Regions from separate parts of the Priestia sp. VA7 genome, predicted to be linked through region 2. Evidence: riboswitches for the same ligand, from Rfam matches in the RefSeq annotation. Region 2 holds a riboswitch; each other region holds the start of a gene.
What was found. Region 2 has a riboswitch for S-adenosylmethionine ahead of AC0C45_RS04800 (hypothetical protein). Riboswitches for the same ligand answer to the same signal wherever they lie in the genome.
Positions count from the first base shown of each region.

Region 1 (10,012 bases), on a different contig from region 2:
TGACGTCACTGTGACCGCTGATATATTTTGTAGCACTATGAATCACAATATTTACGCCAAGGTCAATCGGCTGCTGTAGATAAGGTGTTAAAAACGTGTTATCCACAATTGTAAGGAGGTTGCGCTCCTTCGCCAAACTTGCTACTGCTTTAATATCCGTTACCTGTAAAAATGGATTTGAAGGGCTTTCGATATAAATAGCCTTCGTATCTTTTGTGATAGCTTCTTCTACTTTCTCAACCTTCGTTGTATCAACAAAAGTTGTTTTGATACCAAACTTTGAAAATAACCGTGTTAATACACGATATGTCCCGCCGTACGTATCATGTGAAACTAAAATTTCATCCCCTGATTCAAAAATAGATAACACCGATGAGATAGCAGCCATACCTGATGAAAAAGCAAAACCAGCGTATCCATTTTCTAGCTGAGCAATGGTGTTTTCTAAAGCCTCACGAGTTGGATTTCCTGAACGAGAATAGTCATAGCGGCCGTTGTTCGTCTCATCTTCTTGGTTAAATGTAGATACCTGATAAATAGGTACGTTAACCGCTCCAAAATGACCGTCAATTCCTGTATTTGCATGAATTAAGTTCGTACCAAATCTATATTTATTATTGTTGGTATGCATCAAATGCCTCCTTCAAATCTTTAATTAAATCATCTGCGTGCTCAATTCCAACTGATAATCGCAGTAAACAGTTTGTTACTCCGACACGATTTCGAATTTCTTCCGGAATATCAGCATGTGTTTGACGAGCTGGGAATGTCATTAAACTTTCCACGCCCCCTAAGCTTTCTGCAAATGTAATAACTTTGACATTTTCTAAAAGTACTGAAACGATGTCAGGGTGTGAGACAGCAAAAGAAATCATGCCTCCAAATCCAGTTGCTTGTTTCTTCATGATTTCATAGCCTGGATGTGTTTCAAGACCAGGGTAATACACTTTTTCCACGAGATCATGAGCAGTAAGCCAATTTGCAATTTTCAGTGCATTTTCATTATGCTTTTCCATACGAAGCGCTAGCGTTTTAACACCGCGTAATAACAGCCAGCTATCCTGTGGACCTAAGATTGCCCCAGCTGCATTTTGATAAAAACGAATTTTCTCTCCTAAGCTACTACATCGAGCCACTACAAGACCAGCAACTACATCATTATGACCCCCAATGTATTTGCTTGCACTATGTATCACAATATCTGCTCCAAGCTCTAAAGGACGCTGATAATAAGGGGACATGAAGGTATTGTCAACGATAGTAAGCAAATCATGCTGTTTAGCTAACGCAATTGCTTCTGGCAAATCAGTCACGTGCATCATTGGATTCGTAGGTGTTTCAATAAATAAAGCTTTCGTATTGGGACGAAGCGCATCTTTTACTTGTTCGAGATGGGCTGTGTTGACGTACGAAACAGTAATTCCTTGCTCTGAAAAAATTTCATTTAGTACTCGGTACGTTCCTCCGTATAAATCCTCTGATACAATTAAATGATCTCCGTTTTTAAATAGTGCTAAAACTGCCATTACACCCGCCATTCCTGAAGCGAATGCTACTCCTACTTCTCCCTTTTCCAAAGCAGCAATTGCTTCTTCCAATGCTGTACGAGTAGGATTTGCCGTACGTGCATAGTCAAATCCTGTACTTTGCCCTAAAGCAGGATGAGCAAATGTTGATGCTTGGTAAATGGGTGTTGTAATAGAACCTGTTGAAGGGTCACGGCCTACTCCTGAACGAACTAATAAAGTTTCAATTTCCATCTATTTCTCTCCTTAACTCAAAATAAAAAACACTCTTCACAGATGGAAGAGTGTTCGTTTATACACGATTTCTCTCATCTGTTAGAACAATACTGATGTTCCACAGGAATTAGCACCGTTCAAATGAATGTTTCATTTGATGGTTGCCGGGCATCGCAGGGCCAGTCCCTCCGCCACTCTGGATAAGAGTTCTATATAATTGTTGGTGATTAACGTTTGTTGTTAATAACTTTAATAGAGATTTTCTGTATTGTCAACATAATTTTCTAAAAAATTTAAATCGTCTCATTTGTTTATTCAATATACTTGTCCTGATAAGCACATAAAAAAAGAGACGAAAGCGAGGTCTCTTTTTCTAAGGCAAGTGTACAGATTTTACGTGAGCTAACTTCCAATACATACTTTCTCCATTTGCCGTAATTAGTTCAACAATATTATTAGAAACTTCTTTAAGTACGCCAATTTTTTCTGATTGATCCCCTAAATCTAATACGACCAGTTGATTTTCATATTTTTTAAGCTGCTCTTCAAAGTTTCTGACAAAAGGTGCAGAGGCAGGTCTTACTGGGAGCTCTTTGTCACTTAAAGAATAAGGGGTTAACTCATTACTGTAAGGGGTAAGCCATTTCAAATGATGCAGAGAAACAAAGACATTTTTATACACTGGAGAATAAAACACAAGATAATCATTCAGCACGCTTGTAATATAGCCATGCAATGATTTTCCTCCTGTTACATAAATTTCAATAAATTTCCCTTTTGCCTGCTGTAAAATATTACGATAAGAAATCCGCTGACTTTCTTCTATTAAGTTCTCTTCTATTTCACGTAAAACCGTATAGTCTTCTTCTGATACTTCCCGCAAACGATGCATGTGTAAAAGAGGAATATACAAATAATCATGTCCATTATACAAAATCATGACATCTAATCCTAGGTCAACAAGTCTGCCAACAAACTTAGTATTTCCTGAAATATCTACTTCTACAATTTTATTAATATAGCGATTGATACTCATTCTCCTCCCCCTTTCCTATATGACAGAAAAGGTGCTTTATAAGCACCTTTTTTGTTCTTATTCATTATGCTTTCCAGCGATAATTTTTTGTTTGGATGACTTGCTCTCTTGACGCTGATGAGTGTGAATCTGTGCGGCGGCTTTTTCTTGACGAATATGAACCTGTGCGGCGGCTTCTTCCTGTACGACCTTCTGGAGTGCCTTCTGCTGATCCTCCGTCTTCAGTATTTGTATTTTCCTCTTTCTGCTCATCATCTTGATTATTATTTTGTTTAAAAGATCCCTTTGCTCCTACACAAATGGTTTTAACATGTCTTGGTTGTAAGCGTAATACTTGATTGTCCTGAACAAGGGTAAAAGTACCATTCCGGCTTTGCACCAATACACCTTCTACAGCCTCTGGACCGCCGCCATTGATTGATACCCATTTGTGTGATAGATGAGTAAATAAATTATTAAAGGTTTTTGATTTCATATAAGTTGGTTCCTGATTTGTAGCAAATTGATTATTCATTTGATTGTTATTATTGTTATTATTGTTATTATCATTTTGATATTCACTTATACTTTTCACATGTTCAACATTGATATAGACAACACCATCATCTTCCGACAGTAACACAAGGTAAGCAGACTCTGACGAACCTAATACGTCAAGTAGCTGACCTGCTTTTTTCTCAGGACCACCCTGATTTATTTGAACATATTTACTTTTCAGTAATGATAAAGTACTGGCAAATGTCTTGCCTCTATACAACTCTAAAGTACCCTCATTATCAAACCCGGTAAACGTCTGTGCTGAATTTGACATAGCATCTTCCGTAATACTCTTAACATGGGATAAATGATAATATACAACAGTATATTCTTGTTGATTATTTTGGTTATTTTGGTTGTTTTGGTTGTTTTGGTTGCTATTTCCTTCATTATTGTTTTCATCGTTGTTATTATTGTTATCGCTTTCTACTGCTAATATTAAATAATCAGACTGAACATCAAGTAAATAACCTGTTTTTGATTCAGGACCTCCTCGATAAACAGTCACCATTCTTCCTTTTAAAGGTTTAAACTGCGAAGAATAGCCTTTATCAGGCCGATTTGCATTTTTGCTGTGGCTGCGTTTCCGGTTTGGATTTGAATTTTGACCTTGATTTTGCCCATAATAATAATAATAGTTTTCCATTCTTTTTCCTCCTTGTTAGTCATCCATATTGGTCATTCATACTGTATATATACGTATCATGTACAGCTATTGATTTCGTACATTCGCCTATTATTAACAAATTCCACTTTTGCCTATCATTCTATGGTATCTAAAAAGTGAGAAGATTATTTTTAATATATGCTGTTCGGTCTTTTATAAAAGATAAAATAAATGCCGGCTCCTCATAAAATTGTTCTATATTATTTTTTACATAAGGATCTTTCAAAATATAAGGTTTAAGCTCTTCGTGCATTTGATAGACAATGGGCTTCATATATTCCACTGTAAATTGATTATTTAGAACATTGTTCATCTTTTTAATATAACGCTTTTTAATTCCATCTACTGCCAACAAACGAGCTGTAAGCGTGTTGAATCCTTGTGCACGGACATAATCTCCTTCCATTACTTTTCCATTTACATCCCTTCCCCAAGTCGCATCATAATCCCATGGAATCAGTTCAAAACGTCCACTGTCATGGTTTCGATAGAGAGCATAATTATGAACAAAACCGTCATAATTTTGCATACAAATAATACCAACTAACCAAGATAAGTACCGGTCGACGTTTAGATACTTCTCAATATTCTGTTCGAATTCTGTATTTGTCCATGTGTTAACATTAAATATAAACTGTTCTAATTTTTCCTTATCTCCTTGTTTCACTACTTTATCTTCATAACCTGATAATAAGGATGTTTTCGGCTTTTTATCCAAATCACTCATTAAAGAAAAATTAGCATCTCCGTCCACTGCATAAAATATGGATCCATCCGCTAAATTTCTTTTTTTTAAAAATAGTTCATCTACCGATTCAAGCTGAAGATATACTCCTTCGTTTTTCCCATTAATCGTGAGGGTAACAAACTGAGAGTGAGGAGATAAAACGTCTAAGGAGGAGAAAAAATCGAGGGACAATTTGTTGCGCATAAGGGATGGATCTTTGTATTCAGCGTTCAAATGTATTTCTTTAGAATACTGAAAGATTTTTGGGGAATAAAATTCAATATAATATGACTTTTTCTTCATCTTACGAATATGTGAGCCTCTTAGCAGCAAATCAATATCGTAACGCTTTTTGTTAAATTTCATCGTTGCCTGAACGACTTCTTCTGACCAAATGTCTCTGTGCATTTCTTTTAAATCTTTTACATTTACAAACAAAGCGTATTGAGGAATTTCTTTTTGTTTCATTACTTGACCACCTTTCTTCAATTAATAAATTATATGAACCTCAAATTCGCCGTGATACCTCATCCTATCAACTATTTATTTAAATTCCACTTTTGCCCTATATCAAAAATCAATACTGCAACGTATCCTATTAAGACAATACCTAGTCCAATATATAGGAGGTTTTTTAATTGCATATTACAGCTCAAAAAATTAAAGAGGCTGCAGAGGCCCTGGAGTGTACAGAATTAAAATCTTTTATGTTTCAAGAGCCGACTGCCGGCCCTCTGACAAGACGTCGCCGTTCTTCTCGTGGTTCTTCTCGTGGTTCTTCTCGTCGTTCTTCTCGCAGTACTCGCCGCTCTTCTCGTGGAACTCGCCGCTCTTCCCGCAGTACCCGCCGCTCTTCTCGTCGTTCACGCCGTTCTTCTCGTGGAACTTGCCGCTCTTCCCGCAGTACCCGCCGCTCTTCTCGTCGTTCACGCCGCTCTTCCCGCAGTACCCGCCGCTCTTCTCGTCGTTCACGCTGCTCTTCCCGCAGTACCCGCCGCTCTTCTCGTCGTTCACGCCGTTCTTCCCGCAGTACCCGCCGTTCTTCTCGTCGTTCACGCCGTTCTTCCCGCAGTACCCGCCGTTCTTCTCGTCGTTCACGCCGTTCTTCTCGTGGAACTCGCCGCTCTCGTCGTTCTTAATTTCCCTAAACACTCATCCTCTTATTGCAAAAAAAAGCCGAAGAACCATGAGTGTCTTCGGCGTTTTTTTCCACTTATAGTAGGGCACATTTGGAAATATACTAAGATGGGATGTTATTCATTTTACATAGAGAAGGAGAGGTTTTATGAAAAAAAGCAAGCATCAAATTTCAACTTCATCAACAACAGATGTCGAAGAAGTCAAACGTTTAAATGCTCAGTCTGGATTAACTTACAATGAAGTATTTACACTTCTTGGAGAAACCTATTTGAAAAATCAAAAGAAAAAATAATAAGCAGGGACTAGAAAACACCTTCTAGTCCTTATACTTTGAAAATCCCGGAAAACCCTTTAACTAGGGATGTTAATTGGTTCATGGCTCCCATCATCTGCCCCGCAGTATTCATCATCTTGTTCATATCGTAATTGCCATCACTCGATTTAAACTGAGACATTAATGACTGAAATTGAGAAGGCTGAGGCTTTTGTTGCTGAGCTTTAGGGTATGGATTAAAAGGCGCACCTGCATTATTGTACATGGGCTGCTGGTACATTCCGTTCATGTAGGGAATTTGCTGAGGACCAAAAGGCATTTGTTGCTGAGCGTACGGATGTTGCGGCATATAAGCTTCCGTCCATGGCTGCTGATGATACTGCGGAAATGGATGTACCTGACTTAAATCAAAACGTTCTGGTTGATGTTGCTCATAATACGGATAATGCTTACTTGTATACATGCAAAATCAATACCTCCTTTTTAATATTACATAATATATAGTATGTATGCAGAAATAAGAGGTGACGTTCGTCTACTTGTACTTTTGGAAAACACATTCAAAAATATGTAGGTTTCTGTCGAAAGTTTAAATTTTTCAAAAAAACGAGATTATTTAAATATATGGTACGATAAGAACAAGTGATACTACGATACGTAGTGGCACAAATGGGGATTAGGAGGGAATTTACATGTATGTGAACGAACTTCAAGAAGCTTTTATTGCGGTGAAACAGTATGAGCCGCAGTCAAGTAATGAATTACTCGATTTTGCTCAGCAGCAGTATTTAAAAGGTTTTTTAACTCCTATGAATTACAAAGCCGCTGTACGTGAACTCGAACAAATTGGAGCTACTAAGCCCGATTTTAGTGCACAAGATGATTAATTTTTTTACTACCACCGAGAAATCGGTGGTTTCTTTGTTTCCTATAAAGTGGACACATACTTCTTTTTTGACTTGTTTATACTATAAAAGCTTTAACGTAGTATTCAATAAAGGAGGTCTATCTCATGAGTCGTGGAAAACATTTTGATCATAAAAAGCAAGGCCAAAGTGCAGCAACTAAAACAAATAACGCCGTTGCTTCTAAACATACTGAAAAAGTTGATTATCATATCGATACAGTCGCTTCACAAGATCACCCAGCTGTTTCTATCCAATCTCAAAAAGACTTTGATTGATATGATAAAAAGAGGCTGGGACATAACAAAATGAATCCAATCTTGAGACGAACAAATGGGATACATGAGCTGAACCGCTTATGACACCGCAGTTGATCTCCAATCAACTGCTAGAAGGAACAAAACAAATGAAACCTATGCTTCTCATCAAAAAAAACGAACTACGAATCAAAAGTTTTGATCGATAGTTCGTTTTTCATTTCGTGTAAAATACTTTTGTCACAATCTCATACATAGAAAATCCCCACCTTATAAGTCTCAACGGAAGGCCGGGATTAATTATTCAATATCGACTCGAGCACATACTTATTTGAGTGATACATCTTTTTAAATCGCTTTTCTCGCGTCTCGGGATAAAACGACTGTAGTACAACGTTTTGTAAATTTTCTTTTAACGTCTCTACTTGATTAACATGAATATATTTTGGTCGCTCTTTCTTCAGCCATTCCGTTACGAGACTAGCCCATTCATCAAGTTCTTTGAAGAAAATATCTCCATAAGGCTTTACTTCTTCAAAAAATTTCACTTCATAATTTTCTTCCTGTTGAATAGACGCTAATCGTTCTACAGCTACTTCATTATATTGAAACATGATCTCCGTACTTTTTTTCACATCTTCATTCATCGTTATTCGTCACCTCTACGATGACTATTGTAACATAAACAGTCTTTATACTGTATGAAGAACCATTTCTCTTCGGCTTCTATTCCATTCTGTTTCGGAAGGCATGCTTTCATATACAGCTACTTCAATTTCTTGCAGTGATTGGTCAATGCGATGAACTTGTTCCATATATGTTTCTTCACAATGTGTAAATGCTTCATTTATAGATGTAGACATCGTTTTATCCACTAAATCTACTTGCTCTAGTAAGCTATCTAATAAAGTCATCATTTCGCTTGTTTTAACCATACTTTGTTTCATCGCCATCCCTCCAAATTTTCCTTTGCATAACGTATTCTCTCTTTTCTTCATTGTCCCTTCACACATGACAAAACTAGTTTCTATTCGTCAAAGAAAGATGTTTTCGACATTTTCGTTTATGGTGAATCGAAAGTGAACATATTGAAAACACTAGTATAGACATTTCAGCTAAGCAGATACATTCCGCTGCTGAACGTTTATTACAACATGATAGGAGGTGCCTAGATATGGCCAACAAACAGCAAAAATCACAGCCTAAAAATAAGCCTGAAACAAAAACCTACGGTGATCCTAAAAAGTTAAACGGTCCTAACCAGCCTTCTACTTAAGAACAAAACGGTCACTTGTGACCGTTTTTATTTACATTAAATACTTGCGCTACTTTCATTAATATATACAGCTGCTTTTGCTTTTGAAGATACCACTTTGTAAAATGAACTTTCTTTGGAAAAGACGGCTTTTTCATAAGCTTTTGCTCCTCTTTTTTCGTTAAAAACCACTCTTCTCTCTTCTTTTCATGATGTCTAATAGCCGGATACACCTTTCGAAGAGCAGGTGTACGGCAACTGATTTCATTCACAAAATACTGCTCATAATCGTATCTCGAACCCGTATGCTTTGTTTTTAAAGAAAATTCATAAAACAAGGGATAATACTTTTCATGAAATAATAAAGCCGCTAATTTCTTTCCCAAATCAATCCGATTATTTACTTTTGTAAAATCATGAACAGAACAACCGTATAGCTCCCCTTTTGTAGTAGGAAAAAGGACGGAACTAAAGTGGAATATATCTTGAAAAAAAAACAGCGTACTTTTAAACACTCTATCTTGATAAAAAGGCTGTTCAATAACGGGCTGTTGAATAACATGCTGCTCATTCACAATTAACGCATGAATAAGCTGCAGTTCACAAGGTCTCTGCATAAATTGTCTCCACTGCTCTTCGATAAAAGATGAAACATTTAAATAGGGAAGTAAATGAACGTAAGAGACATGTTTTTTACGCGAAACAGCATACAATAGTAATTGCGGGAAGACATCTTTAAAAATAAGCCAATTTGCTCTTTCATACGTCAAAAATAATAAATCGCGCGTTTGCTTTGATAACGCTTTTTTCATGTTTTTCCCTTGCAAATCACACATATTCCATCCTGCGTTTCGTGACACCATACTTGCGAGAAATGCCCACTTTACTTCAGGATATCTATGATAAAAAGTTGCATAAGCCTGGGTTCTTGATATATTATCAATATTCAGCTTGTCTGTGGTTTTTTTAATCGCCGTCAACAGCGCTTGTTCCGAACTATTGAGTGACATCTCTTCATCTTCTTTCATCTATTTTTATTTGTAGGATTTGGTATAATAGAATTTGTTTGTTTAATAGATTTACACTAAAGGAGTGATGGTTATGATTCGCTATCCTAACGGAAAGGCCTATAAGCCATTGAATACCAGCAGTCCTTCCCCTAAAAAGCTAGAAGCTAGCTATAGCAATCGTGGTATGACGCTGGAGGACGATTTAAACGAAACAAACGAATACTATGTTTCAAAAGGAATAGCCATTGTTCACAAAAAACCAACCCCTGTTCAAATTGTAAAAGTAGACTATCCGAAGAGAAGTGCCGCTGTTATTAAGGAAGCTTATTTTAAACAGGCTTCTACTACAGACTATAATGGAGTCTATAAAGGAAAACACCTTGACTTTGAAGCAAAAGAAACGAGAAATAAAACCTCATTTCCGCTGCGTAATTTTCATGAACATCAAATTGAACATATGAA
Region 1 covers NZ_JBVQPN010000002.1:788,437-798,448, reverse strand. The annotation lists gene AC0C45_RS10575 (trans-sulfuration enzyme family protein) at 1-631, opposite strand, end outside; gene AC0C45_RS10570 (trans-sulfuration enzyme family protein) at 615-1,760, opposite strand; SAM riboswitch class I at 1,832-1,949, opposite strand; gene AC0C45_RS10565 (hypothetical protein) at 2,116-2,778, opposite strand; gene AC0C45_RS10560 (spore coat protein) at 2,843-3,961, opposite strand; gene AC0C45_RS10555 (CotH kinase family protein) at 4,092-5,177, opposite strand; partial or broken gene AC0C45_RS10550 (hypothetical protein) at 5,348-5,395, shown strand; gene AC0C45_RS10545 (hypothetical protein) at 5,415-5,861, opposite strand; gene AC0C45_RS10540 (hypothetical protein) at 5,995-6,141, shown strand; gene AC0C45_RS10535 (YppG family protein) at 6,173-6,586, opposite strand; gene AC0C45_RS10530 (YppF family protein) at 6,816-7,010, shown strand; gene AC0C45_RS10525 (hypothetical protein) at 7,136-7,306, shown strand; gene AC0C45_RS10520 (YppE family protein) at 7,582-7,932, opposite strand; gene AC0C45_RS10515 (hypothetical protein) at 7,978-8,232, opposite strand; gene AC0C45_RS10510 (hypothetical protein) at 8,460-8,561, shown strand; gene AC0C45_RS10505 (DUF2515 family protein) at 8,573-9,568, opposite strand; gene recU (Holliday junction resolvase RecU) at 9,642-10,012, shown strand, end outside.
Region 1: another riboswitch for S-adenosylmethionine. It lies ahead of AC0C45_RS10570 (trans-sulfuration enzyme family protein); the one in region 2 lies ahead of AC0C45_RS04800 (hypothetical protein).

Region 2 (10,012 bases):
AAGAAGCATGGATTTCAATGCATTGAGCTGATTGCCTCTAACGTTGCTTCGTCCGTTAATTCTGAGGAATGGACTTACTGGAAAGAAAAGTATCCTGAAGAAATGGACAGCATCGTTCAACTGCTTATCCAACAAGCATCAAGTTCTTATCACCTTGGACTTTCTTCTCATTTACTCTATATCGGACGGAAGCACTAATAATCGCCTCTACCTATCATAGGATAGATAGAGGTGATTATTAATGAACCGTTTATTCAAATGGAGTGCGAGCACTTTGCTATGTTTGATGTACTGCTTTTTGATTCCCCTTCCTTCTTATGCAAGCGGTGACTCTTACTCTTCCTATGCAGAACTGCAGCAGTACGAGATTCTCCATCAAGACTATGATATTCGCTATGAACAGCGCTTTAGCTACCTATCCATTATGGCCATTCACGGCGGAGGAATTGAACCGGGCACATCAGAAGTCGCCAAAGAACTCGCCGATCGCTTTTCCGCTTCTTATTATTTATTCGAAGGCATCAAGTCCACTAACAACGGAGTTCTGCACATAACCTCAGAAAATTTTGACGAACCGATTGCTAGAGGAATGGCTCAGCAAAGTATGTCCGTCATGACGATTCACGGCTATAGCGGTAGTCAGCCTATCGTATATGTAGGCGGAAAAAATCAGCTTTATAAAGAGCTGGTAAAGCAATCGCTGCGCAAACACGGCTTTACAGTCCGTGACGCCCCTTCTGATATAGCCGGAACAAGCGAGCAAAATATTGTGAACGATAATCTGCTAAAAGCCGGAGTACAGCTTGAACTCACAGCCGAACTAAGAAAATCATTTTTCGTAAACCACGACTGGTCGAGAAACAACCGCATGAATGTAACGCCGCTTTTCCATACATTTATCACTTCCTTACAAGAAGCATCTTCTTCCTATCAAATTTTCCTTTACTTTCAAGTTCACTAACTTATCAACTCTTGCCTGTTCCTTGATTTCCAGACAAAAAAACCAGCGCAGTCTGTGTAGTCAAACGCGCTGGTTTTTATCTATTTCTCTCGCTAAAATAGACCGCTTAAAGCCTTTTTGCTCAAAAAACTCTTTGATTTCACGTGGACTTTGATAAGAAAGTCTAATCACGTAGTAGTTAATATATTCAATCCAAGCAAACGCGTAAAGGCCAAGAAAAAATACCAGTCCTTTTAATCCGTAGTTTATACAGTGATAGACGAATACACCTAGACCTATCACAAGAAGAATTTTATTCATTTTTTTTAAAAGCAGAAACAACTGAATGTAGCTGGAGGGCAAATGAGAATCTTCTTTTCGTCTCACTCGCCTCCATTTCATAAACCAGTACAAGCTTCCTTGAAACAAGATAAACTCAAGTATAATAAAAGCATACACACCTGAAAACGTTGTTAAATAAAAAGCTAGATGAGAAAACCCATTTAAGTACCCTACCACAGCGCAGCAAACAGTAAAGCTGACATAAGCTCTCCTGTCCATAAGCCAAATAATTTGCGCTTTACTTTCATCGAAATTCCCCCAGCATATCTTTCAATCTTACTGTTCAAACCAAGCTTTAAACAGCAGGTTTACACCTGTTTTTATTTCTTCATCAGACAATCCCGCAAATCCAAGCAATACATAGGGCGTCTTGTTTTCATCGGCACTATAATAATAAATAGACGTTGGATAAATCGTTACTTTTTGCTCGGCAGCTGCTTCAATTAGTTTCTGTTCACTCATTCCGTTTTTTACCTTAAGAAGGATATGCAAGCCAGAATGTTCTCCAACAATATCTACACTTCCTCCCATAATAGTAGTCAAACAATCTAGCAGCAGCGATTGTTTTTTGCGGTATGCTGTTCTCATTTTATTCAAGTGACGTTCCCAGTGTCCTTCTTTCATAAACAGAAAAAGCGTATGCTGATGAAGTCTTGAAACAGGCTGTTTAAAAAGTCCACAGTGCTTCACATATCTTGTAAGAAGCCGGTGGGGCAGCACGGCATAACTTATTCGAAGAGAAGGCATCAATGATTTTGAAAACGTCCCCGTATAAATAACACGATCGTCTTGATCTAATCCTTGAAGTGCCGGAATCGGTTTTCCTTTATAGCGAAATTCTCCGTCATAGTCATCTTCTATAATATAGCCGTTCGCTTCCTTCGCCCACTCTAGTAGTTCAAGCCTTCTTGCTATCGGCATGACCATACCAATAGGAAATTGATGAGATGGCGTAATGTACACCGCATCCGCTTCGCTTTCTTTCAGTTCCTTGACTTTCAAGCCAGAACTATCAAGAGAAACAGGGACGATCGACATGCCTTGTTCTTGAAAAACGTGCCTCGTTCGGTGAAAGCCTGGGTTTTCGAACCCAATTATCTTTTCTTTTCCCAGAATGACAGAAAGCAGCCACATGAGGTACTGTGTACCTGCACCTATTACAATTTGCTCCGCTGTGCAGCGCACTCCCCTTGAGTGGTAAAGGTACGCTGCAATTTCTTGGCGAAGAAGCAGTTCGCCCTGCGGATGTCCGCTATAAAAAAGATGGCTTTCATCATGATAAATAGCTTGAACCGTTAGCTTTTTCCACGTATTATATGGAAATTTTTCTACGTCTATCTTTCCATGGCTAAAATCAAGGGCAGTTGATTTTTGATCTTCTTGTTGCAGAGATACAGAGATAGGAGGCAGTTCTTGAAGCACGACTTCATTTTTTATCTCTTTTACAAATGCTCCTTTCCTGGCTAGTATCTCAATATAGCCCTCTGCTTCTAACTGTATATAAGCTGCTTCAACCGTATTTTGGCTAATGCTTAAATGAAGAGCTAACTTTCGTTTAGAAGGCAGTTTTTCATGAGGCGGAATGGTACCTTTTTGAATTTGTTTTTTTATGTAGGTGTAAAGCTGCATGTATAAGGGATCTGCTTTTCTTTTATCAAGCAAAGGCATTAACTCTAACATAGTGTTCTTTCCTTTCTAACTGATACTATTAAATTCGCTGTTTCTGACACTTACTCTTAGTTCAGTTTCTTCATATACTGAACTATATCTTATAAATCAAGGAGCTGACGCAATGACTATCACTTATAAAACCAACGTCTTAATCCGTGCGGAACAAGCTGCTGAAGTATTTGCACATTCCGGTATTAAACGTCCTGCACAAGATCTTGATCGGATTCAAAGAATGCTTGATCACGCTTCTCTTACTGTTACCGCTTGGAGCGACAGCGAACTCATTGGCATAGCCAGAGCGTTAACAGATTTTAGCTACTGCTGCTATTTATCAGATTTAGCTGTCGTAAAAGACTATCAAAAGCAAGGAATCGGCACACAGCTCATCAAGCACGTTCAATCAGAAATCGGTGAAGAAACCGCGCTTATTTTACTTTCCGCTCCTTCTGCTATGAACTACTATCCAAAAGTCGGATTTCATCAAATTGATAATGGGTTTAAAATTGATAGAATTCGGTAGACGCGAAGAAAGGAGCTTCTCCTTTCTTTTTATCCAAATGCCTGAGCTGCTATAGCAAAAAGATTCCCCTGCCTAGCAGGTAGGGAATTGACACCATACGCCATAACAGGAGGCTCATTTTGAAGCTGAAATCCGTGATTTTCCACAAGTTTTTTTAACGTTTCCTCATGAGAAGACAGGTCAATTCTCAGCTTTTCTTTGTAATTCTTCGCTAGTTCATCAATTATCAGCATTGCTGCTTCAGCGTTTGGAGCAACTACCGGCCCAATCACGATATTGCTCGGGGTACGAACCGCTAAACCATAACCCGTCATTTTATTTTGTTCGTTTTGTAGGACAACTGCTTTTTCAGCTTGCTGAATCCTACTTTTCAAAAATAACTTTCTATTATCTCCAAATGCTTCTTCATCAAGATTTACAACCTCTTTGAAGTCCCTTCTCGCTAAGGATCGTGTATAAAAACCTGAAGCTTTAAATGCTCTGGGTATGTATTCACTGCTTATATATTTACTTACATAGTCCACAGTTTTAAACCCTGCTTTTTTATATAAGTGCTCACCTTCTTTTGTCGCAATTAAGTAGGCATTCACTTCAGGGCAAAGAGTTTGCAAACAGTGCTTCATGAGCTGCCAGGCTAACCCTTGTTTTCGGTAATCTCTTCTCACAATTACCATTCCTATAAAAGCTGACTGATTTTTATACAAAACTACTGCTAAGCTTGATACAATGTTACCTTTCTCATTTCTATGCCCAAATACGTCTCCAGATGAAAAAATCGTATGTAAATCTGCTTCGCTATAATCCCATTTTTCCAACTTAGATAGCACTAGCAAATCCTTTATGTCTTTTTCACTAAATCTTTCTATCATTTCTGCCTATTTCCTCCCAACTTTTCGATGCACTGTACGGCGTTAAAAAGCTTAAAACTAATATACTTATCCACTTTCAATTACCACTTAACGGTTAACGAATTCTCTAACTAAATAGTACAGAATAAATAGAATATTTTCTACATTATTCATACGTACCAATGATCGCTTAAAACAAACTAATCATTTGCACATAAACTAATAAAAAAAGACCTCTTTCCAAGAAAGAGGTTTTTTCTTTTATTTTACTAGCTTTTGCTCAGCTGCAGCTGAACCTTGACTTCGTTTATGGAATCCTTTTGCGTAGTACGCGATAATAAGACCGATAAACCATAATGGTCCGATGACAACTGCAATTCTTGTATCTGGATTATATGCCATCAAAACCACCACTAGCGCTAGGAACGCAAGTGACACATAAGATGTTAACGGAAATAAAGGCATTTTATATTTCAGTTTTGCCTCTTCACCTGTTTTTAACGTTTTGCGATATTTAATTTGAGAAAGTAAAATAATTCCCCATGTCCAAATCGCACCGAATGTTGCAATACTCGTTACCCACGTAAATACTTTGGCAGGCACAATGTAGTTTAACGCTACTCCGACTAATAGCGCACCCGCTGATGCTAAAACAGCTTTTCCCGGTACGCCGCCTTTTGTAAGCTGACCGTATCCTTTTGGTGCTTCTCCATGTTCTGCTAAGTTAAACAGCATACGGCCTGTACTAAAAATACCGCTGTTACAAGAAGAAAGAGCTGCTGTTAGTACAACAAAGTTAATGATACCAGCCGCCGCTGGAATGCCGATTTTTTCAAATGTTAATACAAACGGGCTTCCCTGTGAACCGATTTCTTGCCACGGATAAATCGACATAATGACAAATAACGCTCCGACGTAGAAAATAAGAATACGCCAAAAGACAGAATCAATCGCTCTTGCTAGAGATTTTTCCGGATTTTTCACTTCTCCCGCGGTAACGCCGATCATTTCAATTCCTAAATACGCAAACATAACCATTTGCAGCGACAGCAAAATACCTTTGAATCCGTTCGGGAACAGTCCGCCGTTGTCCCACAAGTTTTTGATACCAGTCGCAACGCCGCCGTTGCCGATTCCAAACACAATCATTAATAATCCAACGGCAATCATTAATACAATCGCTAAAATTTTAATAAGTGCAAACCAAAATTCCAGTTCACCATATGCCTTAACAGCTAAGAAGTTAACCGTTGTCATGATGACAAGCGCCGATAACGCCCAAATCCAGTTTGGTACATCCGGATACCAATACCCCATATAAATACCAACGGCTGTAATTTCAGCCATACATGTTACAACCCATAAAAACCAGTAGTTCCAACCTGTTAAATAACCAGCAAGCGGCCCTAAGTAGTCGCGTGCGTACTTGCTGAATGAACCTGCAACAGGTTTTTGAATCGCCATTTCTCCAAGTGCTCTCATAATAAAAAACATAATCATTCCGCTAAATCCGTACGCCAATAATATTCCTGGCCCTGCTAATTTAATAGCAGATGCAGATCCAAGAAACAGTCCTACCCCTATGGCTGCTCCTAAGGACATCAGCGTCACATGTCTTTCTTCTAACCCGCGTTTCAATTCTTTCCCCTGAGTTTTCCCCTGCATAAACGTCTCCCCTTTTTCCAATCTGTCAAAACGAGATGAACACAGCCTTTTGTTAGCGCTTTCATATAAGTTTGTGCTAAAAGACAGCTAGGCTGTATATTTGTATTCTATCACCTTTCTCTCACTTTTCTTTTGTCGAAAAACAAAAAAATTATCTTATCATTTTGTTTAAACGCACAATTAGACATAGACACTGCTTTTTTAATATGTATTTAGTATTGCACCTAAGTAATAGTATTTTAAAAAAATAGAAAAACGCCGACTCAACTCCGTCAGCGCATCGTTCATTTTATGCTTTTTTATAAAAACTAGCATTTATCTCGCGGGTTCAAAAGTTTTACAGCCAGGTTCTTCCGTTTCAGAAACATGGTGACTACTTTCAGGACTCACAACGTAAATGGACTCTGCACTGCATTTATTTCCGGATTTCCAATACATGCACTCATTCACTTCACATAATACACCTTGGGCCACTGTTATCCCTCCTTTGCTTGTCTTATCTATTTACTACCCGAAATATAACGATTCTAACATTTTCACGTAAAAAAACCGCTTGGTTCTCAAGCGGATCTTTTTATTGCGTGTGTTCAACATACTGTTTTTTAGCTAAATATAACTCACGGCTCAGCGTGATCCGCCGTTCTCTCAAGTGCCTTAATTTAGCCTGAAATTGTTCGTTAGTTGGCTCTTCTTGAATTAAGCGATACGTAAAAGAAATATCTTCATTTAACTGTTTAAAATCTTCCCATATCTCTTGAACTAGGGCGGATTGTTTTTCTTCAAATGAACGATTTTGCTGCGTTTTTAGCACGGCTAAAATTTCTTGCTGCCACGTTTCGTCGTTTATTTCTTTTGCTAATAAGTATAGATCTAAATAATCGTCAATGCATAAAGCCGTTTGTGTATTATTCAATGTCATCACCTTTTCTATACGAAATGTTTCTTCCTAAGAAGAGGATTTCATCATAGAAAAAGTTTCCTCTTCTTATCTGTCAGAGCTAGGCTATGCTGGAATTAGCACCATTCAATAATTGTGGTTGCTGAGGCTTCAAAGGGCCAGTCCCTCCACCTCTCTAGATAAGAATATTTCGTTTTTAAATTATTTCTGACCATTCTAATATGTTTTATAGGTTACGTCAATAGATTTTCAATAAAAAGAAAAAAGAAGTAAAATATGGTATGCTTTCATAAAGGATGGTGAGCACATGAAACGATATATGTTATCTGCTTTTTTGGGAAGCTTGCTGCTGCTTCTCAGCATTGCCTTTTCATCTACTTTCCATATTGCAATTGTCAAAACAACCGGAAGCATCGGAGGGGTTATTTTAGCAGCGGCGGCTTTAATTATGAACGCGCTTGAAGATCCCCCCTCCTCAGACAATACAGGTGGAGGAGCCGTTGAAGTACTAGATAAAGGCGCTGTTTGGGCTACTTATTTACTTTTACTTTCATTACCGAACCTCATCGCATGTATAATATCTTATGTTTTATGGACTCGCTGACATTCACTAACGGTACGGACGTTTCACCACTTGGAAGCTCATTGATATTTGTTTATCTACAAATCCAAGTTCACGATACACATGCTGTGCAAAATTCCCAGCATGAACGCTGAGTCTGATTTCACGGTATCCTTTGATAGACAATTCATCAATTGCTTTTTGCATTAACGGCTTGGCCAAACCTTGCCCGCGGTATTCGGGTACAACATATAATTCGTAGATAAAGCCAATTTCTTCTTTTGAAAAGAAGTCGGTAGATGGGCCGATAAGAACCCAGCCTGCGAGTTTATTTTCTTGTCTTAAAACTAAATAATAACAGCCTTTTTCAAAGGCACTACCAATTAGTTCATTTACGCGTTCAGCTGACGGATGAAACTGCTTCATTGTTCCTTCAAACAGCGCATCAGCAGATTTCGTCCGAATTTCCTGTAATTCTTCTTCAGTAGCTTTTGCAATCATTATAGATCTCTCCTTTCGTGTTCGTTTTCCACATGCGAGGATAAATTCCTGCAAAAAAAGTCTTCGCCTAAGCGAAGACTTTTATTTAAATTCAAAATGTTCTTGATGATTGCCTCGTTCGTCCGTCCAGTTAATCATAATGTCTAAACCTGCCGCTTTTCCAGGAACAGCAAAATTCGCATAGCGAAAGCGCTGACCGCTTTTGCTTAAGTTAGACCTTTCAATAGGAGAAAACAAGCTGTATTTCGCCTTATTTTTTCCTTCGTGCCGAAAAGCTTGGACCTGCACGCGCTCTACGTCTTTTCCAATGTTTTCAACGGTTAATCCATATGTATGATAGACATTATTTTTCCACTTTAGCTGATTATCTCCCGTCATGCTCGCTTTTGTCAGTTCAACCGACCATTGTTCAGATGATTTCTTCATCGGAAGCTTCTCAATCGAAAGAGCGTTGACATGAATGGCTGCAAAAGCAAGCCACACAAAACAAAAAGTGCTGACTGTATAAAATAGTCTTTTCATAGATTTTGATCTCCTTAGAAATTTTAGTAGTAGCATTTCCTGTTCACTTAAAAATTATGATAAACGCTTTAACAAAAAAAGCCTCTCCATTTAGGAGAAGCTTCTTATTAATGCATAAGCAAATCTTTTTGTGTGTCTAATGAGTGTTTTGTATATAAATCTCTTTCAATCGCATATTTAGGACGCTGTTTCACTTCGTTAAAAATCTTGCCAATGTATTCTCCGACAAGACCCATTCCCATCAGCTGCAGGCCGCCTACAAGCCAAATTGATAAAATAAGAGACGTCCAGCCAATTTGCGTATGATCTAAATATTTTTGAATCAGCGCGTAAATACCAAACGCAATACTAAAAAGAAAAGAAGCTCCTCCAAGCAGCGTTAATAGGCGTATTGGCGCTACGCTAAAAGATGTAATTCCATCAAATGCAAAAGCAAGCATTTTCTTTAACGGATATTTTGATTCGCCCGCTATCCGTTCTTTGCGGTCATATGTGACTTCCGTGGAGCGAAATCCTACTAATGGTACAAGGCCTCGCAAAAAGACGTTGCCTTCTTTATATTTCATAAGTTCACCAAGAGCACGTTTGCTCATGAGACGAAAATCGGCGTGATTTTGAACGAGCTGAATTCCTAGCTTATTCATAACACGGTAAAACCCTACTGCCGTGGTTCGTTTAAAAAATGTATCGGTTTCTCTGCTGTCTCGAACACCATATACGACTTCATACCCGAGCCAATATTTCTCTATAAAAGTACGAATAACGCTGATATCATCTTGCAAATCTGCGTCAATGGAAATGACGCAGTCGGATTGCTTATGGGCTGCTTCTAGTCCTGCGAGCAAAGCATTTTGATGTCCTACATTCCGCGCTAGCTTTAACCCTTTTACAAACAAATTGCTGCAGCTTTCTTTTTCAATAAGCGACCACGTTCTGTCTTTGCTTCCATCGTCTACAAATAAAATGGTACTTTCACTTGATACAAGACGTTCATTTATCAGTTCTTTTACTACAGTAGTTAATTGAAAAGATGTTTCTGTGAATACTTCTTCTTCGTTGTAACATGGAACAACAATCGTTAAAATAGGTCTGTTCATGCTATTGCCCCCTTACTTTGCTTCATATACATACACTTTCCAAGCGGACTGTTTATCGTTAAACGCTTTTAAAAAGTGCAAACCGTCACTTTCAGCATTTTCGATTGGCACAGCTGAAAAGATATAGCGACCGCCCATTTTTTTAAATTGGCTGATATTAAGCTGCAAATGACGGATTTTTTTCGTTGAGTCTTTTCGGTAATCATATTTTTTCCCTAGCTCGCTAACAAACACATAGCAGCGGTTGCCCCAATGATCATAGTAACTTTCTAACTTTTTATTTTTATCAAGCTCTTTGGCAATGATTTTGCGAAACTCATGTTTATACGTTAACGGATAGAAGTTGTTATACGTATCTAGCGTATAAAAGCCGTTATACTGAGCAATGGATGGATGAAGCCCAATGCTTGCTACCCGATAAGATGATTTAGGTTTCCCTATATATC
Region 2 covers NZ_JBVQPN010000001.1:919,113-929,124, reverse strand. The annotation lists gene AC0C45_RS04840 (class I SAM-dependent methyltransferase) at 1-198, shown strand, start outside; gene AC0C45_RS04835 (poly-gamma-glutamate hydrolase family protein) at 242-961, shown strand; gene AC0C45_RS04830 (hypothetical protein) at 1,022-1,327, opposite strand; gene pdxR (MocR-like pyridoxine biosynthesis transcription factor PdxR) at 1,559-2,962, opposite strand; gene AC0C45_RS04820 (GNAT family N-acetyltransferase) at 3,075-3,473, shown strand; gene AC0C45_RS04815 (GNAT family N-acetyltransferase) at 3,503-4,342, opposite strand; gene alaP (alanine permease AlaP) at 4,583-5,986, opposite strand; gene AC0C45_RS04805 (DUF1540 domain-containing protein) at 6,302-6,460, opposite strand; gene AC0C45_RS04800 (hypothetical protein) at 6,561-6,905, opposite strand; SAM riboswitch class I at 6,969-7,070, opposite strand; gene AC0C45_RS04795 (hypothetical protein) at 7,192-7,488, shown strand; gene AC0C45_RS04790 (GNAT family N-acetyltransferase) at 7,495-7,947, opposite strand; gene AC0C45_RS04785 (hypothetical protein) at 8,029-8,469, opposite strand; gene AC0C45_RS04780 (glycosyltransferase family 2 protein) at 8,577-9,566, opposite strand; gene AC0C45_RS04775 (DUF6044 family protein) at 9,579-10,012, opposite strand, start outside.

Region 3 (10,012 bases), 880 kb from region 2:
TTGCTAACGAATCACTCAAAACGAGGTTTAGAATTTCCCGGAGGAAAACTAGAAGGCAATGAAGTACCAGAAGAAGCAGCGGTTCGAGAAGTATTTGAAGAAACAGGCGGAGAAGTCTCTTCTTTAACTTATATTGGGCAATATAAAGTAGTAAGTAAAGGAAAGACCATTATTAAAAACATTTATTTTGCTACTATTGGAAATGTAATTAAAAAAGAAGACTACATGGAAACGGATGGTCCCGTAATGATTGATGAACTACCTTCGGGCATTCAACAAGATGATGCATACAGCTTCATCATGAAAGATAATGTTTTACAATATGTAATGAAATATGTAAAGCGAACATTTTTGTAAAAGTATCCTATCAATGAAAATCCCCCCGTTTGTACGGGGGGATTTTTTATGAGCGTCGGATCAATTTCTTTTCTAAATAAGCAACGCCTTGATACATAATCGTAGCGAAAATGGCAATTAATAATAAGCTGAGAAGAACAAGAGTAAAGTTGAAGACTTGGAAACCATAAATAATCATATATCCAAGCCCTTTCGAAGAAACTAAAAACTCTCCTACGATGACTCCTACCCAAGATAAGCCGACATTTACTTTAAATGTGGAAATAATAGCGGGCATGGAAGCTGGCAAAATGGCTTCTTTAAAGCAGCGGGTTTTCGTTGCCCCAAAGCTTTTTAGTAATTTAATATAGTTTGGATCAACTTCTTTAAATGCTGTGTAAACGACGATGGATGTAATAATAACGGATATAATCGCCCCCATCGTTAAGATTGAGAAAAATCCTGGACCGATCGCTACAATTAAAATAGGGCCCAGCGCTACTTTTGGCATGGCGTTTAAAATAACGAGGTAAGGGTCTAATATGTTTGCGAGCCTCGTTGAATACCAAAGGGCCGTTGCAAGTAAAATACCTAGTAATGTGCCTAAAATGAAGCCAAGAATCGTTTCAAATAATGTAAAACCAATATGTGCTGCCAGCGAGCCGTCGGTAAGTTTAATTAAAAATAAATGCCATACTTTAGTAGGAGAACTGAAAATTAAAGGGTCAATCCACTTTAAACGAGAAGCCAGTTCCCAGAAGCTAAAAAAGGCTAAGAACATGACCAGCTGTACGCTCAGTACTAATCGTTTTTCACCCCGAACCTTGCGAAGGTAGCTTTCGTGAAGAGTATCTAGGGAGCTAGTGGGTTTCAAGTTGATCAAGCTCCTTCCATATGTCCATAAATAAATCGTTATAGACAGGATGCTGTCGTGCTTCAAACGGAGAGAGAGTTCGTAAAATAGAAGGAACCGTAAATGTTTTTGCGATTTTTCCCGGTTTTGCTGAGAATAAAAAGATTCGGCTGCTCATGGCAATAGCTTCGCCGATATCATGCGTGACCAAAACGGCCGTTTTTTGATAGGTCATCAGCGTTTTGGAGACAAGTTCTTCAAGCTTAAGTTTTGTTTGAAAATCAAGTGCTGAAAAAGGTTCATCTAAGAGTAAAATAGCGGGGTCAATGGCAAGTGTTCGGACTAAAGCGACACGCTGTCTCATGCCTCCGGATAACTGATGCGGATATAGGTCACCTACGCCCTGTAAACCAATTTCTTTTAGGAGTAACAGTGCTTTACTCTCTGTTTTATCTGTTAGCTGTCCGCGAATTTCAAGCCCAAGTAAAATATTTTCTTTAATGGTTTTCCACGGAAACAAATAATCTTGTTGAAGCATATAACCGATGTTTGGGACTGATGTTCCGATATTTTCACCGTCTATTGTGACAAAGCCGGACGTTGGTTCAATCAAGCCTGCAATAATCGATAGAAGCGTCGTTTTTCCACATCCGCTTGGGCCGAGAAAGGAAACAAATTCTCCTTCTTCAATAGACAAATTAATATGTTCAAGTGCAGTGGTAGCAGACTTTGTCGTAAGATACATATGCTGAACATCTTGAATGTGAAGTTTTGTCATATTACTCACTCATTGCATCTTTTGCGAATTTTGTGTTGACTAGCTTGTTGTGATTGATGTGTCTTGGAAGTTCTCCAGATTCGTCCATGATTTTTTGTAAATGATCCCACTCTTTTTGATCTAATAAAGGGTTAGTTGCAAAGGATTTTTGAGATTTATAGCGGTCAATAACAGTTTTCAGCGTTTCTTTAGGAGTATCTTCGAAATACGGTGCAACCACTTCGGCAATTTCATCTGTGCTATGTGTATTCACCCATTTTTGTGCTTTGTAAATAGCTCGAGTAAATTTAGCCGCTGCTTCAGGGTTATCTTTTAAATAGCTTTCTTTGGCCATAAATGTTGTATAAGGAACTGTTCCTGATTCTTTTCCGAAGGAAGCAACGATATGTCCTTTTCCTTGTTGCTCTAAAATACTAGCCGTTGGCTCAAATAATTGAACATAATCTCCAGTACCAGAAGCAAAAGCATTCGCAACATTAGCAAAATCAATGTTTTGAACGAGTTTTACATCTTTTTTAGGATCAATATTATGCTGTTTCAACACATATTCCCCTACCATTTGCGGCATGCCGCCTTTACGTTGACCAAGAAACGTTTTGCCTTTAAGCTGATCCCATGAGAATTGATCGACCTTTTTACGCGATACTAGAAATGTTCCGTCGGTTTGGGTTAGTTGTGCAAAGTTGATGACGGGATCACTAGACCCCTGTGCATATACGTAGATTGAAGTTTCCGAGCCGACTAAGGCGACGTCGATGCCGTCAGATAAAAGTGACGTCATTGTCTTATCTCCGCCCCACGTTGTTTTTAAATCTACCTTTAGTCCTTCTTCTTCAAAAAAGCCTTTTGAAATAGCAACGTACTGGGGAGCATAAAAGATAGAGCGAGTTACTTCGCCGACACGAACCGTCTGTACAGATGTTGTTTTGCCGCAGCTAATTATTGGGATGAGTAAAATCATAATAGCAAGCAAAGAAAAGAGCCATTTGATTGGTTTCATAAAGCAAACCTCCTTAAAAGAATAAAATATTTTATGATAATGTATGTAAGAAAGTAGAAGAAGGTGAGTGCCTACATAACTATGTGGAAAATCAAAGAAGTATTAGCCAATGATTGAAAGTCCACCGTGGCGGGAAAAAATATACCAGTCATATAAAGAATGGAGGAAAAAAATGAAAGATGGAACAATTCTTCATAAACAGCGTTTCCCATCATCAAACCCTCGCGTGGCGCTGTGGGTGATTACATATGCATGTCAAGGGCTTAAGATTAAAGGAATGCTCGCAGAGCCAAAAGAAAAAGGAATGTATGACGGCTTTTTATACTTAAGAGGAGGTATTAAGAACGTAGGAACGGTTCGTCCTGCTCGACTCATTCAATTTGCTTCTCAAGGTTTTATTGTGATGGCTCCGTTCTATAGGGGAAATCAAGGAGGCGAAGGAAACGAAGATTTTGCAGGAGATGATCGTTACGATGCTTTTGCTGCTTACGATTTATTGAAACAGCTCCCTAACGTCCACCGTGACCGCATTCATATTTTTGGGTTTTCAAGAGGGGGAGTGATGGCTTTACTCACAGCCATTGAAAAAAACGACAGCCGCTCTCTTGTGTTATGGGGAGGCGTCACGGATATGGTGCTGACATATGAAGAAAGAGAAGATTTAAGAAGAATGATGAAGCGAGTGATTGGAGGAACTCCTTCTAAATATCCTGAAAGATATGAATGGAGGACACCTTTGCATCGTGCTCATCTCGTCAAGCCGCCGGTCTTGCTTATTCATGGTTTAGAAGATAAAAACGTATCGATTGATCATTCCTATCAGCTCGAATCTAAATTAAAGAAGTCCAATAAAAAAGTTACCAGCTGGTACTTCGAAAACTTTCCACATGCTTTTCCACCAAAAGAAAACCGAGAAACGGTGAAGAAGTTAACGAAGTGGATGAAAGCGCAATAAAAGATATGCTACGATAGAGAAAACAAGTAGAATAACAGTGAGGAGTGAGAAAAAATGGGGATGCCGCTAGAATTAAATACAATGATTGTAACAAAAGGCAATGAAAAACGTGTAACGGATAACATTTTTCAAATTGAGAAAAAAGGATATCGCTTGTATCCGTTAGATATTCCATTAAACATTCACAAAACGAAAACTGGAGAATGTATTGGAACTGCTGTTGTGCGTAAGGTAGAAATGGAGCAGGAAAAAACCATTGTCACATATGAACTGACAAAATTACATTCGACTAACTAAAAAACCGATCGTCTCTAAGACGATCGGTTTTTTATTAGACCCTAGGTCCGCCTAATGTTGAAATATCAGATGCCACATCATTAAAACGCTTGAAATTAGCTTTGAATTTAGCAGCAAGCTCAGTTGCTTTTTGATTATAAGCTGTTGCATCGTTCCAGGCTTTAGAAGGCTGAAGCACTTCATCAGGAACTCCCGGAACATGAGTTGGAATCGATAAACCAAAAATAGCGTCTGTTACTGTTTCGGTATTAGCTAGTTCTCCTTCAAGGGCTGCTTGAACCATAGCTCGAGTGTAACTTAACTTCATTCGTTCGCCGATGCCGTATTCACCACCGGTCCATCCAGTATTTACAAGGTAGACATTTACATTATGTTCATCGATTTTCTTTCCTAGCATTTCTGCATAAGTTGTTGGAGCAAGAGGTAAGAAAGGCTCACCAAAGCATGTAGAGAAAGTAGCCTGTGGCGATGTTACGCCGCGCTCTGTTCCAGCTAACTTACTAGTGTATCCGCTCAGAAAATGGTACATCGCTTGTTCTTTTGTAAGCTTGCTGATTGGAGGCAAGACGCCGAAAGCATCAGCAGTTAAAAAGACAATAGCTGTAGGGTGCCCAGCAACGCTTGGCAATACCGTATTATCAATAGAGTCAATTGAATAAGCGGCACGAGTATTCTCTGTTAAACTATTATCATTGTAATCTGCTACTTTCGTATTTTGATTTAACACTACATTTTCCAGTACGGCGCCGAAGCGAATTGCATTGAAAATTTGCGGTTCTTTTTCTTCGGAAAGCTGAATGCACTTCGCGTAGCATCCTCCTTCAATATTAAATACACCAGAGCTTGACCAACCGTGCTCATCATCTCCGATTAAACGACGGTTTGCATCAGCAGAAAGCGTTGTTTTACCCGTTCCAGATAAACCAAAGAATAATGCAACGTCACCTTCTTCTCCTACGTTGGCAGAACAGTGCATGGATAGAATATTGTTTTGAGGAAGCAAGAAGTTCATCACTGAGAAAATAGATTTTTTCATTTCACCAGCGTATTCAGTTCCTCCAATTAGCACAATGCGTCGCTCTAACGAAAGAATAATGAAGGTTTCAGAATTCGTCCCGTCTGTTTCAGGATCAGCTTTGAACGTTGGAGCTGCTACAATTGTAAACGGCTTCACATCATCATTTGTTTTTTGTTCGGCTGAAGGGCGAATGAATAACTGCTGAGCGAATAGGTTGTGCCATGCAAATTCATTAACTACTTGAATTGGTAACTGATACTTTTTATCAGCTCCAGCATATCCATTAAAAACAAAAAGTTCATCCTGCTTCTTTAAGTGGTTTAAGACTTTTTTGTATAGCGCATCGAATCGCTGAGCAGAAATTGGCTGATTGACAGGTCCCCATTCAACCGTTTTTGAAGACACAGCATCGCTTACAATAAATTTATCTAAAGGAGAGCGACCTGTATATTTTCCGGTTTCGACTGACACAGCACCTGTAGAAGTCAACGTTCCTTCGCGTCGAGCTAGAATTTTTTCAACAAGTTGTGGAACAGATAATTGGTGTTTTGTTGTTTTTAATTGAAGCAAACCATTTAATTCGATAGACATATCAACAGTACTCATGTGCACTACCTTCCTTTTTTAGCTATTATTTATTCATTAATGTTTGAAATTTATAATTAGTATAACACATTTATTTAATTATTCTATACTATTTAACTAAAAATGTTTGTGTATTATAAAAAAATGTACATTATACCTATTTTGGACACCTGTATATGTGCTAGGAGAGAAAAAAGTGAAGCTATTTTAAGTGAAAGCCTCATTTTGATCTGTCTTATTAACTAAACTTAGTGATGATTCTTAATAAGGTGTACTATTTCGGAATTTGAGTATGTTACATTAAAACAGATTCAAACATAAAGAGATGATTTCCATTTGAATGTTGTTGACAGTGAAGCGCTTTTTCATGTATTATATGTCCTTGAACGGATACTCTCTTATCCCGAGCTGGTGGAGGGACAGGCCCTATGAAACCCAGCAACCATCGTCATTTTTTTGTGTAGACGATAAGGTGCTAACCTGATGCAAGGGCACAACCTTGATCGATAAGAGTGAAAGGCTTATGTAGAATTTGATACCTTTCCTCGATACAAGGAAAGGTTTTTTTATATTTTTTAGCGTGTAATGAAAATAAGGGAATGAGTACCGTATCACAATGTATCGTATTTATAAGGAGGAAAACTGATGTCAACACAACGTCGTCTGTTCACGTCAGAATCTGTTACAGAGGGACATCCCGATAAAATTTGTGACCAAATTTCTGACTCAATTCTTGATGCTATCCTAGCAAAGGATCCAAATGCTCGTGTTGCTTGTGAAACAAGCGTAACAACTGGTTTAGTTTTAGTAAGTGGTGAAATTACAACTTCTACTTACGTGGATATTCCTAAAACAGTTCGCGAAACAATTAAAGGAATTGGCTATACTCGTGCAAAATACGGATTTGATGCTGAAACTTGTGCAGTATTAACATCTATCGACGAGCAGTCAGCTGATATCGCTGCTGGTGTAGACCAAGCGTTAGAAGCACGTGAAGGTCAAATGTCAGATGAAGAAATCGAAGCAATCGGAGCTGGAGACCAAGGCTTAATGTTTGGTTATGCATGTAACGAAACAAAAGAATTAATGCCTCTTCCAATTTCATTAGCTCATAAACTTGCTCGCCGTCTAACAGAAGTACGTAAAGAAGAAATTCTTCCTTACCTTCGCCCGGATGGTAAAACACAAGTAACAGTTGAATATGATGAAAACAACAAACCTGTTCGCATCGATACAATTGTTATTTCAACTCAGCATCATCCAGAAGTAACGTTAGAGCAAATTCAACGTAACTTAAAAGAATATGTTATTAATCCAGTTGTTCCAAACGAGTTAATTGATGAAAATACAAAGTATTTCATTAACCCAACAGGCCGTTTCGTAATCGGCGGTCCTCAAGGAGATGCTGGTTTAACTGGTCGTAAAATTATCGTTGATACTTACGGCGGATATGCTCGTCATGGCGGCGGTGCATTCTCTGGTAAGGACGCAACAAAAGTAGACCGTTCAGCAGCTTATGCAGCTCGTTATGTTGCGAAAAACATTGTAGCAGCTGATCTTGCTGATAAATGTGAAGTACAACTAGCATATGCGATTGGTGTTGCACAACCAGTATCTATTTCAATTGATACATTCGGTACAGGAAAAGTTTCTGAAGAAGTACTAGTAGACGTAGTACGCAAAAACTTTGACCTACGTCCAGCAGGCATCATTAAAATGCTTGATTTACGTCGCCCAATTTATAAGCAAACAGCAGCTTACGGCCACTTTGGTCGTACGGATGTGGAGCTTCCTTGGGAGTTCACAGACAAAGCGGAAGCATTAAAAACTCAAGCTTTAGCTAAATAATAAAAAAATCTCCGTGAAAACGGAGATTTTTTTATGCCCATTGAATACCTGCAGCAGATTTTTCTACGACGCCTTCATATTCTGAAAGCAAATGCTGAAAAATGGCGTCCCATGATTGAGTAAGAGCATAGTGTCTCGCTGCATGGCCAAAGTGAAGCCGCTGGTGCAAATCATCGAGTAAACCTGTAATAGCCGAACTGAATTCTTCTAAGGAGTGAGGTTTGCAAAGGTAGCCGTTTCGCCCGTGCTGAACCATCTGTTTAACTCCTCCTGCATTTGCTGCCACTACAGGAGTTCCAGAAGCAAGAGACTCCAGTACAACATTTCCGAAGGTTTCTGTTTCTGAAGGAAAAACAAACAAATCAGATGATGAATAGATATGAGCAAGTTGCTTACCTTCAAGGAAGCCTGTAAATGTCATATGCTCAGATGCTTGCTGTTGCATTTGTTCTTTTAAAGGGCCGTCTCCCACAATAACCCAGTGAATTTGATGGCGGATATGATCAGGTAGAGATCGTGCAATTTTTATTAAAAAATCAGCGTTCTTTTCTTTAGCTAATCTTCCTACATATGTTAAAATGTAGGGCTTTTTAATATTATATTTAATACGAATATCGAAGCGGTCATAGTGGGGATGAAATAATTTATGATTTACTCCTCGCGACCAAATAGATACGTTGTGAAACCCTTGTTCTTCTAGCTGCTGTTTGGTCACTTCAGAGGGAGCGAATATTTTTTGTACAGGTTTATAAAACCATTTCATATATTTTTGCAGTGGTACACGCATTTTTTCAAGTTCATAGTGAGATAAATAATCATCAAAATTGGTATGATAAGAGCCGACAAGAGGAACACCTAATCTTTTCCCGTAATAGGAGCCGCAAAGCCCCATTGTAAAAGGAGTGGCCAAATGAATAATAGAAGGATTGAATTCCTGCAGCTGCTTTTTAATTTTTAGAACGTTTGGCAATGAAAAGCGGCTGTTTGGATAAAGGAAAAACGGCATGCTGGGCGAACGGTGAACATACGTTGAAAATGACTGATCATGAGCAAATTCAGGAGCAAATACCTGGATGGGAATTTGCTTTGATTTGACATACTGGGTAAACTGATAAAGTGTTTTAGCAGCTCCGTTAACTTCTGGAGCAAATGTATCCGTAAATAAAGCAATTCTCATTAGTACTCCTCCTATCAATTAAGTTAAAAATATGTTCAGTGACACAGCACCTGAAAAGATGCCCAGTATCAGGCCTACCATGACATCCGTCGGATAGTGCAGACCGAGATAAATTCTTGAAATTCCTACCGTTACTGCAAGAGGCAAAAGAACGGTAGTGAAGGCTGGATAAACAATCATAAGAGGGGTAACCAACGAAAAAATAGCTGTTGTATGCCCAGATGGAAATGAATGATCTTTTAATGGATTTTCTAATACTTTTGTATATTTTAATTGAATATAAGGTCGTTTTCTCGGATATAGTTTTTTAGCAATGGCGACAGGAATATGACTAACGGCTAGAGAAAACGCACAAGCGTAAGCGACAGATGAAGGATGCAGAAATAGCAGCAAGCACGCTATCACAATGGTAAACGTGGCTCCGCCAGCGTGAGTTAGTAAACGTAAAAATCTATTTAAGTGCTTTCGATCAAAATGTTGGTTTACGCTTTTGAATAATCGACATTCGGCATCATATACATACTGAATTAACTTGGCTTTCATAGAGTCGCTCCCTTTTCAATAAATACGTCTTTATTACTCAGTTTAATCTTTAATTGTGTAGGCAGTACTAAAGCGATGTAAATTAATATGGAAATTTCTTTACAATTGTGGAGAGAATAGAGCATGATTGGAGAGTTTGTGGAGATAATAAAAAAATTCCCTCAGTATGGCTTTCTGAGGGAACGTTTCCTTTATAATGAAGAATCAGATTTCTTAATAGATTTATAATACTGCCCTTTTTCTACATATTCTGTACGAATGCGCTGCATATCTTTTAAATCCTCTTCTGTCAGAGTGCGGATCACTTTAGCAGGTCGGCCGAGTGTGAGAGTATTAGGGGGTATTTTTTTACCGGGAGGCACTAAGCTTCCAGCACCGATAAAAGCACCTTCACCAATTTCCGCCCCGTCTAAAATAATAGAACCCATGCCAATGAGCGCGCGTTTGCGGATGATGGAGCTATGTAAAATAACTTGATGTCCTACTGTTACATCATCCTCAATAAGCAAAGGAGCATCTGGGCTTTGATGGAGTGTTGATTGATCTTGTATATTTACTCGTTTACCAATAATCGTAGGTGAAACATCTCCTCTAATAACAGTGTTAAACCAAATGCTGCTTT
Region 3 covers NZ_JBVQPN010000001.1:34,452-44,463, forward strand. The annotation lists gene ytkD (RNA deprotection pyrophosphohydrolase) at 1-357, shown strand, start outside; gene AC0C45_RS00275 (ABC transporter permease) at 404-1,210, opposite strand; gene AC0C45_RS00280 (ABC transporter ATP-binding protein) at 1,197-1,967, opposite strand; gene AC0C45_RS00285 (ABC transporter substrate-binding protein) at 1,969-2,967, opposite strand; gene AC0C45_RS00290 (alpha/beta hydrolase family protein) at 3,140-3,922, shown strand; gene AC0C45_RS00295 (DUF2584 domain-containing protein) at 3,977-4,219, shown strand; gene pckA (phosphoenolpyruvate carboxykinase (ATP)) at 4,254-5,843, opposite strand; SAM riboswitch class I at 6,218-6,335, shown strand; gene metK (methionine adenosyltransferase) at 6,468-7,670, shown strand; gene AC0C45_RS00310 (glycosyltransferase family 4 protein) at 7,702-8,847, opposite strand; gene AC0C45_RS00315 (phosphatase PAP2 family protein) at 8,866-9,390, opposite strand; gene AC0C45_RS00320 (gamma carbonic anhydrase) at 9,582-10,012, opposite strand, start outside.
Region 3: another riboswitch for S-adenosylmethionine. It lies ahead of metK (methionine adenosyltransferase); the one in region 2 lies ahead of AC0C45_RS04800 (hypothetical protein).